2 regions of the Dellaglioa sp. L3N genome follow, and region 2 is predicted to be linked to the other one. Evidence: predicted binding sites of a transcription regulator. Region 2 holds the regulator's gene; the other holds the start of a gene.
What was found. Region 2 encodes CtsR, which represses protease genes until heat stress. Its sites were predicted from a motif close to TTGGTCAAAAAAGGTCAAANA; they were not measured.
Positions count from the first base shown of each region.

Region 1 (6,620 bases), 280 kb from region 2:
TTCAATAGTTTACCATTTGCAATGTAATGTAAATAATCTTCATACATCGTATGGTACGTATGTAAACAAGGAACCTTTAAGTTTCTCGCAACAAACTTACCAATCCAGCCCATAGAAAATTCAGTTTGTGTATGGACAACATCTAAGTTTAGTTCTTTAGCCACTTGGTACGCCTGAAATAAGCCTCTAACAGCGATTCGTCTGTCCGTAAAAGAAATAAATGGGATGCTAGAAAACCTAAATATATTACGTTCATAAACTGTTTTATCAACTCGTGGATCAGTCGTTGTAAAGATATAAACTGTATGACCCTCTTTTTCGAGTTCATTTCTTAATGTCTTTATCGAAGTCGCCACACCGCTCACTTGTGGAAAATATGTATCTGTAAAAATCCCAATATTCACGATAAGGTCTCCTGTCTGTTTTGATATAATAAGTTTAATTATATTGGTTTCTAGTCCGTTATGCAATAGAAGTCCATTTTTCTCATTTGTTCCCAATTGAACGCAAAAAAAAACTGATAATCATAATTATCAGTTTTTCAAAAAAATTAATTACTTCATGTAAGATTCAACTAATGCAATAACTTCTTCATTAGTTTCACAATCAGTAACAGCTTTATCAGCTAATTCTTTCATTTTTGTTGTATCTAATTTTTTCATTAAGCTACGTGTTTTAAGGATTGATGATGCACTCATTGAGAATTCATCAAGACCCATTCCAGCTAAAATAGGCACAGCAATTTGATCTCCGGCCATTTCACCACACATACCTGCCCACTTACCTTCTTTATGAGCCGAATCAATTACCATTTTAATTAAACGTAAAATTGATGGGTTATAAGGTTGGTAAAGGTATGAAACTTGTTCATTACCTCGATCAGCAGCCATTGAATATTGAATTAAATCATTTGTACCAATACTGAAGAAATCAGCATATTTAGCTAAATGATCACCATTCATAACAGCAGCAGGAATCTCCATCATCATACCAACTTCAAGTTTATCTGCTACTGGTACCCCAGCGTCAATTAACTTAGTACGTTCTTCAACATAAATTGCCTTAGCTGCTTTGAACTCATTAACAGTTGCAATCATTGGGAACATAATTGCTAATTGTCCATAATGAGAAGCTCTAAGCAAAGCACGAAGTTGTGTTCTAAAGATATCTTGACGATCCAAACTAATACGGATTGCACGGTATCCTAAGAAAGGATTCATTTCTTCTGGTAATGGTAAGTAAGGTAGTTCCTTATCGCCACCAATATCCATTGTTCTTACAACAACTTGTTTGCCGTCCATTCCTTCAACTGCAGTTTTATAAGCTTCAAACTGTTCGTCTTCTGTAGGAAATTCACTAGCATCCATGTATAAGAATTCTGAACGGAATAATCCAACTGCTTCAGCACCATTATCTTGTGCACCAGCAACATCCTTAGGTGTACCAATGTTAGCAGCTAAATCAAAATGCACGCCATCAGCCGTAATTGTTTTAGCGTCTTTTAATTCTTTCCATTCAGCTTTTTGATCAGAAAAAGCTTTTGCCTTTGCTTCGTATGTTGAAATTTCTTCAGCAGAAGGATTGATAATTCCGTCACCGTTGATACCATCAACAATCACCATATCGCCTTCTGAAATTGCAGTTGTTGGATCACCAGCACCTACAACAGCAGGGATTTCAAGCGTTCGAGACATAATAGCAGAATGAGACGTACGTCCACCAACATCAGTAATAAATCCCTTAACAAATTTACGATTTAATTGAGCAGTATCCGATGGTGTTAAATCATGCGCAACGACCACAACTTCTTGGTCAATAAGCGCAGGATTAGGAATCGAAACGCCTAATAAATGGCTCATCACACGTTTTGTAACATCACGAACATCGCCTGCACGTTCTTGCATATAAGCATTATCAGTCATGCCTTCAAACATTGAGATGAACATATCTGTTACATCTTTCAATGCTGATTCAGCGTTAACCTTATCATTTTTGATTTTATCGCCAATGTTACCCATAAGTTCAGGATCTGAAAGGATTGTCAAATGAGCTTCAAAAACCTCGGCTTCTTCAGCACCGAGGTTTTCTGCAGCTTTTTGTTTGATTATTTTCAAATCTTCACTTGATGCAGCAACTGCAGCATCAAGACGTTTAATTTCTGACTCTGGATTGTCAATGCTTACTTGCGAGAATGATAAATCGGGTTGAACTAACATATATGCTTTAGCAATGGCAATACCATCACTAGCAGCAATCCCCTTTAACATTTTCGACATTATTCAGCAAGTCCTTCTTTCGTCATTGTTTCTGTAATAGCTGCGATTGCGTCTGCTTCATCAGCACCATCAGCAGTGATTGTAACATCAGCGTTTTGACCAACACCTAATGACATAACACCCATGATTGATTTTAAGTTTACTGATTTTTCTCCGTAAACCAAAGCAACATCAGCAGTGAATTTACTTGCTGCTTGTACCAATAATGTAGCTGGACGTGCGTGGATACCTGTTTCTGCAATTACGTGAAAGTCTTTCTTTTCCATGATTATATATCTCCTTGGTGTTCTATATTTTTTATTTTAGAAAAATGTACAACCCACTTACAAAAGCAAAGAACACGTTTTCATTAGTAAGTTAAACACATTAATCTCTAGAAATAAATAGTACCATTTTTTAAAAAATGATACAAGTCTTTAGCCACTTTTTTAGTTTTTTAAACTAACATATTTATAGATAATTTGTCCTTCTCTTTGTGCATTACCAACAATTGCCTTACGTAATTTTTCTTTTTGCCAAACAAGTTGAAACGCCATAAATTCGTCTGGATTAATGGTGATGGTCTCTATTTCGCCGGCAATCAACGCATCAATCTTTGCTTTATAATCTTCACTCATTTTTCAAACCCCTTTTCACTGAAATCTACTATACTATTTCATTATAGATTAGCCTTCATAAAATGTAAAAAAGTGAGGGCAAGTTACTTGCAGAAATTTTTTAAGTTTTGTATAATAATCATCGAAGGTCAGAGATGGTCAATCCACTTTGATCTTAAATAAAATAAACGATAACGAATTAAATACGAAAGGTTGTGACACATATGATCTGTCAAAATTGTCAAATCAATCAAGCAACAATCCATTTATCAACTAATTTAAATGGACAACACCAAGAATACAATTTATGTCAAAATTGTTACCAATTGCTTAAAGACGAACAAGACCGTTTAAGCAATGGTCAAATCCGCAACAACCAACAAGATCCATTTAGCTTTGGTAACCTTGATGAATTGTTCAACGCAATTGCACCAAATAACCAAAATAACAGTTCACAAAGAAGAGACCAAACACCACCTACCCAAGCTGGTAGAAATGGCGGCGGTAATAAAAATAATGGTAAAGATACCGTTCTTGGCCAATTTGGTCTTAACTTAACGGATGAAGCTCGAGCAGGAAACATTGACCCTGTCGTTGGCCGTGACCAAGAAATTGATCAAATTATTGAAATTTTAAACCGACGTACCAAAAATAACCCTGTTTTAATTGGAGAAGCTGGTGTCGGTAAAACAGCCGTCGTTGAAGGTTTAGCTCAAAAAATTGTTGACGCTGCCGTTCCTCAAAAACTACTAAATAAACAAGTCATTCGTTTAGATGTTGTTTCATTAGTTCAAGGCACCGGTATTCGTGGCCAATTTGAAGAACGCATGCAACAATTGATGAAAGAATTAAAAGAAGATAAAAGTATCATCCTCTTTATTGATGAAATTCATGAAATCGTTGGCGCCGGTAATGCTGAAGGCGGTATGGATGCTGGTAACGTCTTAAAACCAGCCCTTGCTCGAGGTGAATTACAACTTGTGGGTGCAACCACTTTAAATGAATATCGTCAAATTGAAAAAGATGCTGCTCTTGCACGTCGTTTACAACCTATTCAAGTTGATGAACCTAGTGTTGCAGAAACAATTGTTATCTTAAAAGGGATTCAAAAGAAATATGAAGCCTACCATCATGTTCATTACAGTGACGAAGCAATTGAAGCAGCCGCATCATTGTCAGACCGTTACATTCAAGATCGTTTCTTACCAGATAAGGCGATTGATTTACTAGATGAATCAGGTTCAAAAATGAATTTGACCATTAAAGCAATTGATCCAAAATTGGTTGAAGAAAAAATTAAGAATGCTGAAACACAAAAACAAGCTGCATTGAGTGACGAAGATTATGAAAAAGCAGCTTACTACCGTGATCAAGTCGCTAAATTCAAAGAATTACAAGATAGCAACACTGATTCTGATGAATTACCAATTGTGACTGAAAAAGAAATGGAACAAATTATTGAAGAAAAAACAAATATCCCTGTTGGTGAATTGAAGGAAAAGGAACAGCAACAATTGAAAAATTTAGCCACTTCCCTTCAAGCTAGCGTCATTGGTCAAGACGCTGCCATCGACAAAGTAGCTCGTGCCATTCGTCGTAACCGGATTGGTTTCAATAAATCTGGACGCCCAATTGGTTCCTTCCTGTTTGTTGGCCCTACTGGGATTGGTAAAACGGAACTTGCAAAACAACTATCTAAAGAATTATTTGGTACAAAAGAATCAATGATTCGTTTTGATATGAGTGAATATATGGAGAAACATTCCGTTTCTAAATTGATTGGTTCACCTCCTGGTTACGTTGGTTACGAAGAAGCTGGTCAATTAACTGAACAAGTTCGTCGTAATCCATACAGCTTAATCTTGTTAGATGAAGTTGAAAAAGCACATCCTGATGTTATGCACATGTTCTTACAAATTCTTGAAGACGGTCGTTTAACAGATTCGCAAGGCCGTACAGTAAGTTTTAAAGATACGATTATCATTATGACATCAAACGCCGGAAGTGCTGATGCTGAAGCTAATGTTGGTTTTGGTGCAACATCTAATGGTGCTACACATGCCATCATTGATAAACTATCTAACTACTTCCGTCCTGAATTCTTGAATCGTTTTGATGATATCGTTGAATTCAATCCACTAAGCAAAGAAAACTTAGTTTCAATCGTAAGTTTGATGCTTAACGATGTAAATGATGTTCTTAAAAATCAAAACTTAGAACTCCGTGTGACAAATCGTGTTGAAGAAAAATTAGTTGATTTGGGTTACAATCCTGCCATGGGTGCTCGTCCATTGAGACGTGTTATCCAAGAACAGATTGAAGACCAAATTGCTGACTTCTATCTTGATAACCCTGATGTAACGAAATTGGTTGCAAAGATTGAAAAAGACGAAATTAAAATTTCATCAGATACTCCTTCTGATGATAAAGAATCAGATAAAGCTGAATAAAAGACCAAATTAAAGGCGCTAACTCAGAATTAATTTTCTGAAGTTAGCGCCTTTTTTTATTTTCATTCGCATTTTGAATAAATAAAATGATCTTTTAAACACTTTTTCCCAATAATTAAGCTTTTTAGGTTATAATTGTGTTATTAGATAATGAATGGAGCTGATTAAAATCGCCTTAAGAGATTTCTTCCGGAATGTGTTGTCTGTTTTTACAAAACCAAGTCAACCTCATCCCACTTCCGATATACAATTCACATTTAATTCAAATCCAACTAAGAAAATAGAACCTTCAAAAATAAAAAGGCATGAAGTCATTGAAAATCAAACTTTTTTACCAACATCTGTTTCTGATGCCACGATGATTATCTACTACAAAGATCAAGATGATCATAATTTGTCACGACCTCAAATTATCAGTGGTACCAAAGGCAGTGATTTGAGAATTCAATTTGACCCCATTCCAGATTATCATTTAATTGGTATTTCTGGATTCACAAGTACCTTTGTAGCCAGTTATGGCGCCATCATTTTAAGTTATGAAAAAAAGCATGGCGCTGCCGTCTGGATTTATAATCAAGATATTGATGGTGGCTATCTCATTGGCCCTCCTACTTTATTGCGCGGACAATTACATGAACCTTTTACATATGATCCTGTGAACATTCCTGGATTCAATTTATTGCGTGCATCAAAAACGAGTTATGGTAATTTCACAAATGAACAACAGACTATCTACTACTATTACCGCAATTTAAATTGGCGAACAGTCGACAAAATTGATGCCTACATTCAGATTACAGAACGCGCACGCTGCTTCGATCTCCCTGATGGCAACTTTTATCCTGCTTTCTTGCCTGCCGGTGGTATTTTACAAGTATTTGAAAAAATTGAAACTAATTCAGGCACCCATTGGTACGGTATGGGTGGTAATCAATGGTTGGAAGACACATCCAATGTCCATCTCATCGATCAACCTGATTACACCTCATTAACAACAAAAGAAATCGATAAATTAACAAAAAAAAGAGTTAATCAACCCGCTTTAATTGATTATATTCCTGACAAATCAGTCACTATTTACGCTGAACCTTATGGCAAAAAGTTACGCACTCTAGCAGATAACACACAAGTCACTTTAATCAGTCAATTAACATCACCAAATAGCATTGTTTGGTTTGAATTAAAAAATGGCGGCTTTATCAACGAATCTTATATCAAAATAGCTTACTCATTGAACTAAGAGCAACAAAAAAGGCATACCAGATGGCATGCCTTTTTTGTTGCTCTTATAGTTTTGA
Region 1 is NZ_CM142928.1:1,305,928-1,312,547, forward strand. It holds gene ACVPPR_RS06555 (glycosyltransferase family 4 protein) at 1-404, opposite strand, end outside; gene ptsP (phosphoenolpyruvate--protein phosphotransferase) at 555-2,276, opposite strand; gene ACVPPR_RS06565 (phosphocarrier protein HPr) at 2,276-2,542, opposite strand; gene ACVPPR_RS06570 (hypothetical protein) at 2,705-2,893, opposite strand; gene ACVPPR_RS06575 (ATP-dependent Clp protease ATP-binding subunit) at 3,097-5,322, shown strand; gene ACVPPR_RS06580 (MucBP domain-containing protein) at 5,477-6,562, shown strand; gene ACVPPR_RS06585 (peptide chain release factor 3) at 6,609-6,620, opposite strand, start outside.
Region 1: the regulator CtsR is predicted to act here: its motif matches at 3,018-3,038, upstream of ACVPPR_RS06575 (ATP-dependent Clp protease ATP-binding subunit).

Region 2 (6,620 bases):
GTTCTAATAATTGGTAATCAACAAATTCTAATGACAAATTACCAGCAAAATCGTCAATTGGCATGATATCTTCAAACATTTCACGAAGACCTTCATCCAAGAACCATTGGTAAGAATCACTTTGGATTTCGATTAAATTAGGTAAATCTAAAACTTCTTTGATACGTGCGTAGCTTCTACGTGTACTGTGTTTACCGTAGTTTACTAAATGTCCAGCCAAATTAGTCACCTCTCAAATTTATTCTGTAAACCTGCCAAAGTCCGATGATTTTATATTACATTTTGATTACAAAATGCATACTAGACGAAAAAATCGGTTTTTTTGGCAAAAGAAAAAACAAAAATAGTTTATTTATTTTTTAAACAATAACCATTTTTGTCTCTCTATAAGGCTTCTTACGGACAATAGATCGTAATCAGCTATAAAAATTCACAGTATTATACATTTAATTAGCATATACGCTATTGGCTTAGAAGTCAATAGTTCATGCTTACTAAATTTGATAACAACTACAATGTAAGTTCTTTATCCAATACTTCAATTATAGGTTGAATAATCAAATTTTCATATTTTAATGCTTAAAAAAAGTGTGACTACATTATATAGTCACACTTTTAAATCTATTTTACTGCTGCTTTAACTTTTGGTTCTTTAATTGTCACTTTAATAACACCTTTTGTTGCACCAATCGTGACATTATCATTATCTTTTATTTGACCAGAAAGAAGTGCTTCACTTAATCGATCCTCAACTTCCGTTTGTAGCGCACGACGAATTGGTCGAGCACCATACTCTGGATCAAAACCAGCTTTAGCAATAACATCAATAGCTGCAGATGAAATTTTAACCTTAATTCCCTGATCTTTCAAACGATCAAGAACTTCTTTAGTCATTAATTTCACAATTTCATGCAATTCATCTTTAGTTAATGAATGGAATATAATTGATTCATCAATTCGGTTCAAAAATTCAGGACGGAATGATTTTTTCAAAGCCGCTCGAATTTTCCCAGACATTGCTTTATATTCGTCTTGCTCAGTTTTAACACCAAAGCCAACAAATTTTTCATCGCGAATAGCAGTTGCACCTAAGTTAGATGTCATAATAATGATTGTATTCCTGAAATCAATACGGCGTCCTTTAGAATCCGTCAAATACCCATCATCTAAAACTTGAAGTAAAATATTAAAAACATCAGGATGTGCTTTTTCAACTTCATCCAAAAGGACAACAGAATAAGGTGTTTGACGAACTTTTTCAGTTAATTGTCCGCCTTCATCATAACCAACATAACCTGGTGGTGAACCAATCAAACGACTTGTACTGTATTTTTCCATGTATTCCGACATATCTACTCGAATCATTGCCTCTTCAGAACCAAACATTGCTTCAGCGAGTGCCTTAGCCAATTCAGTTTTACCAACACCAGTTGGTCCAAGGAACATAAACGAGCCAATTGGTCTGGCTGGATTCTTCAAGCCACTTCTAGCACGACGAATAGCCTTTGAAATTGAACTAACAGCTTCATTTTGTCCAATGACACGTTCGTGCAAGACATCTTCAAGATGCATCAAGCGTTCACTTTCGCTCTTATTCAATTGTTGAAGTGGAACACCTGTCCAATCAGAAACAATGTTTGCCACCTCTTCACTCGTTACTTTTAAATCATAATGTTCTGTCTTAGATTCAACAGCAGCAGCTTTTTCAGCTTCCAAGTCTTCAACTTGTTTTTTAACACGCATTTCTTTTGTACGAATACCCGCTGCTAATTCAAAATCTTGTTGACTTACAGCTTCATCTTTTTGATGACGTAACTCATCAAGTTGATCTTGCTTTTTACTTAATTTTGACTTCGTATTTGGACGTTCAATCCGAACTTGTGCTGCTGCTTCATCCATTAAATCAATTGCTTTATCAGGTAGGAAACGATCTGTAATATATCTATTCCCTAGTTCAACAGCTGCTTCAATCGCGCCATCAGTAATTTGCACATGATGATGGGCCTCATACTTAGGTCGAAGTCCTTTTAAAATAGCAACAGTTTGCTCTTCAGTTGGTTCTTTGATTGTTATCGTCGCAAATCGACGTTCCAAAGCAGCATCAGATTCAATATATTTTTGATATTCATCTAATGTAGTTGCACCGATTACTTGAACTTCACCACGAGCTAATGCTGGTTTCAAAATATTAGATGCATCTATCGCACCTTCAGCACCACCAGCACCAATTAGTGTATGTAGTTCATCAATGAATAAAATAACATCTTTAGTTGTGTAAATTTCTTTTAATATCTTCTTCAAACGATCTTCAAATTCACCACGATATTTTGTCCCAGCAACTAAAGATCCCATATCAAGCATCATTAATCGTTTACCAACCATATCTTCAGGAACATTTCCGTCAATTAATCGTTGGGCAAACCCCTCAGCAATCGCTGTTTTACCAACACCTGGTTCACCAATCAACACTGGATTATTTTTAGTTCGACGACTTAATACCTGAGTCAATCTTTTAACTTCAGAATCTCGACCAATCACAGGATCAATTTGCTTATCACGCGCCATTTTCGTTAAATCACGTGCTAATTCATCTAAAGTAGGCGTTCCTTGTACGACATTTTCTTTATTTCCACGATTTTTTTGCCTTATTTGAACTTCACTAACACCAAGCTGACGGAAGATAAGCTTGCGTACTTGTTTAATATCAGCACTCAAACTACTCATTATTCTTGAAGATAATATTTCATTATTACTTGTTAATGCCAATAAAAGATGTTCCGTCCCCACCTTATTTGCATTTAAATTTTTTGCTTCATCGTTAGCAATTGATAAAATCATTTTTGCCTTTGGTGAATAGGGTAAATAGGTATCATTTTTTGTTAATCTCAATGATCCATAGCCAGTAAATCTTTCAATTTCTTCCATTATATCTTCTGGATCAATATTGAATTGTTTCAACACTTTATCTGCAACACCATTTTGTACTTCAGATAAAGCTAAAAGTAAATGTTCAGTACCAACCGCCTGCTGACGATAGTGCTTAGCCGATTCCTGTGCTCGAATAAGAACTTCTTTTGCACTCGGAGTAAATAAATTGTCCATATTATTACCTCTTTCTACTCTTCATATCGTAAGCGATTAATTAAATTAATTAGCATCTTAGCCCGCATCATATTTTCCAATTTTGTATCTATTCCAAGAAAAACATCTTTTTTTATTGTAGCCAAGATTAAATTAGATTCCTTTTTTGTTAGCGTTTTTTCATCATATAAACTTTGGATAATATCATATCCTTCTTGCTGAGATACATTCGTGCCAATTAAATTTTCTAGTGTTTGAATAAATTCTTGATCTGCAAAAAGATTTACTTTTTCTATCCGAATATATCCACCGCCACCACGTTTACTTTCAACCACATACCCATTTTGAATAGTAAATCGAGTATTTATAACATAATTTATTTGTGATGGCACACAATTAAATAATTCAGCCACTTCGGAACGCTTAATAACTATTTCTTTTTCTTCCGAAAGGATTTTTTTAAAATACTTTTCAATCACATCAGAAATGTTCTGACCCCGCATATTCATCACCTCAAATAGTTTGACTAATGTTGACTTTAATTATACGAAATATAAATCAAAAATGAAAGTCATTTGCCTTGGGTCAACAAAAAAAGGAATTTAAACATTACGTTTAAATTCCTTTTTTAAATTAGTCGGGAAAACAGGATTCGAACCTGCGACCCCCTGGTCCCAAACCAGGTGCTCTACCAAGCTGAGCCATTTCCCGAAAATATGCACCCAGTAGGAGTCGAACCTACAACCTTCTGATTCGTAGTCAGACACTCTATCCAGTTGCGCTATGGGTGCATTAAAACAATAAATGGTGCCGAGGACCGGAATCGAACCGGTACGGTGATCACTCACCGCAGGATTTTAAGTCCTGTGCGTCTGCCAGTTCCGCCACCCCGGCATTTATTGAAAAGCGGAAGACGGGATTCGAACCCGCGACCCCCACCTTGGCAAGGTGATGCTCTACCACTGAGCTACTTCCGCAAAAAAATTAAAAAATGGTGCCGACTAGACGATTCGAACGCCCGACCCCCTGATTACAAATCAGGTGCTCTACCAACTGAGCTAAGTCGGCATAATTGAAAATGATGCGGGTGAAGGGACTTGAACCCCCACGTCTTACGACGCTAGATCCTAAATCTAGTGCGTCTGCCAATTCCGCCACACCCGCAAAAATGTGGAATTGAAAATGAGCCGTGACAGGCTCGAACTGTCGACCCTCTGATTAAAAGTCAGATGCTCTACCAACTGAGCTAACGGCTCAAATGGAGGTTACAGGGCTTGAACCTGTGACCCTCTGCTTGTAAGGCAGACGCTCTCCCAACTGAGCTAAACCTCCAAATAATAAAAAAAGCATGGCAACGTCCTACCCTCGCAGGGGGCGACCCCCAACTACTCTTGGCGCTAAGAAGCTTAACTTCTGTGTTCGACATGGGAACAGGTGTATCCTTCTTGCTATCGCCACCACACTCTTTTTTTGAGAAAACTTATTCTCTCAAAACTAGCTAATATTTATCATTGATTTTTAAGCCGTACACCGATACACATCACTTTGTGGTTAAGTCCTCGACCGATTAGTATTGGTCCGCTCCATACATCACTGTACTTCCACTTCCAACCTATCTACCTGATAATCTTTCAGGGGTCTTACTTCCATAAAGGAATGGGAAATCTAATCTCGAGGTGAGCTTCACACTTAGATGCTTTCAGCGTTTATCTCATCCATACATAGCTACCCAGCGATGCCCTTGGCAGAACAACTGGTACACCAGAGGTATGTCCATCCCGGTCCTCTCGTACTAAGGACAGCTCCTCTCAAATTTCCTACGCCCGCGACGGATAGGGACCGAACTGTCTCACGACGTTCTGAACCCAGCTCGCGTACCGCTTTAATGGGCGAACAGCCCAACCCTTGGGACCGACTACAGCCCCAGGATGCGATGAGCCGACATCGAGGTGCCAAACCTCCCCGTCGATGTGGACTCTTGGGGGAGATAAGCCTGTTATCCCCAGGGTAGCTTTTATCCGTTGAGCGATGGCCCTTCCATACGGAACCACCGGATCACTAAGCCCGACTTTCGTCCCTGCTCGACCTGTAAGTCTCGCAGTCAAGCTCCCTTGTGCCTTTACACTCTGCGAATGATTTCCAACCATTCTGAGGGAACCTTTGGGCGCCTCCGTTACCTTTTAGGAGGCGACCGCCCCAGTCAAACTGCCCACCTGACACTGTCTCCCACCACGATTAGTGGCGAGGGTTAGAGTGTTCATACAACGAGGGTAGTATCCCACCAATGCCTCCTCCGAAACTAGCGTTCCGGTCTCTACGGCTCCTACCTATCCTGTACAAGTTATACAAACACTCAATATCAAGCTACAGTAAAGCTCCATGGGGTCTTTCCGTCCTGTCGCGGGTAACCCGCATCTTCACGGGTATTATAATTTCACCGAGTCTCTCGTTGAGACAGTGCCCAAATCGTTACGCCTTTCGTGCGGGTCGGAACTTACCCGACAAGGAATTTCGCTACCTTAGGACCGTTATAGTTACGGCCGCCGTTTACTGGGGCTTCAATTCTGGGCTTCGCCGAAGCTAACTCATCCTCTTAACCTTCCAGCACCGGGCAGGCGTCAGCCCCTATACGTCATCTTACGATTTTGCAGAAACCTGTGTTTTTGATAAACAGTCGTTTGGGCCTATTCACTGCGGCTGACCTTTCGGTCAGCACCCCTTCTCCCGAAGTTACGGGGTCATTTTGCCGAGTTCCTTAACGAGAGTTCTCTCGCACACCTTAGGATACTCTCCTCGACTACCTGTGTCGGTTTGCGGTACGGGTAGTTATATTCTAACTAGAAGCTTTTCTTGGCAGTGTGACATCAGTTACTTCGCTACTTAATTTCGCTCCCCATCACAACTTGTCCTTAAAGTTAAGCATTTAACTCAACTTCAAACTTGTTGCTTGGACGCACATATCCATCAGTGCGCTTTCTTAGCCTGCTGCGTCCCTCCATCGTTCAAACAAATATAACTAGTACAGGAATCTCAACCTGTTATCCATCGTCTACGCCTCTCGGCCTCGACTTAGGTCCCGACTAACCCTGGGAGGACGAGCCTTCCCCAGGAAACCTTAGTCATTCGGTGGACAGGATTCTCACCTGTCTTTCGCTACTCATACCGGCATTCTCACTTCTAAGCGCTCCACTAGTCCTTACGGTCTAGCTTCGTTGCCCTTAGAACGCTCTCCTACCACGGAACCCTAATGGGTTCCATCCACAATTTCGGTAACATGTTTAGCCCCGGTACATTTTCGGCGCAGAATCACTCGACTAGTGAGCTATTACGCACTCTTTAAATGGTGGCTGCTTCTGAGCCAACATCCTAGTTGTCTATGCAATTCCACATCCTTTTCCACTTAACATGTATTTTGGGACCTTAATTGGTGGTCTGGGCTGTTTCCCTTTCGACTACGGATCTTATCACTCGCAGTCTGACTCCCGGATATAAATCAATGGCATTCGGAGTTTATCTGAATTCAGTAACCCTAGATGGGC
Region 2 is NZ_CM142928.1:1,585,137-1,591,756, forward strand. It holds gene rpoB (DNA-directed RNA polymerase subunit beta) at 1-229, opposite strand, end outside; gene ACVPPR_RS08210 (ATP-dependent Clp protease ATP-binding subunit) at 622-3,102, opposite strand; gene ACVPPR_RS08215 (CtsR family transcriptional regulator) at 3,117-3,584, opposite strand; tRNA gene ACVPPR_RS08220 (tRNA-Pro) at 3,719-3,792, opposite strand; tRNA gene ACVPPR_RS08225 (tRNA-Arg) at 3,799-3,872, opposite strand; tRNA gene ACVPPR_RS08230 (tRNA-Leu) at 3,887-3,975, opposite strand; tRNA gene ACVPPR_RS08235 (tRNA-Gly) at 3,987-4,058, opposite strand; tRNA gene ACVPPR_RS08240 (tRNA-Thr) at 4,074-4,149, opposite strand; tRNA gene ACVPPR_RS08245 (tRNA-Leu) at 4,164-4,245, opposite strand; tRNA gene ACVPPR_RS08250 (tRNA-Lys) at 4,265-4,337, opposite strand; tRNA gene ACVPPR_RS08255 (tRNA-Val) at 4,341-4,413, opposite strand; rRNA gene rrf (5S ribosomal RNA) at 4,428-4,543, opposite strand; rRNA gene ACVPPR_RS08265 (23S ribosomal RNA) at 4,629-6,620, opposite strand, start outside.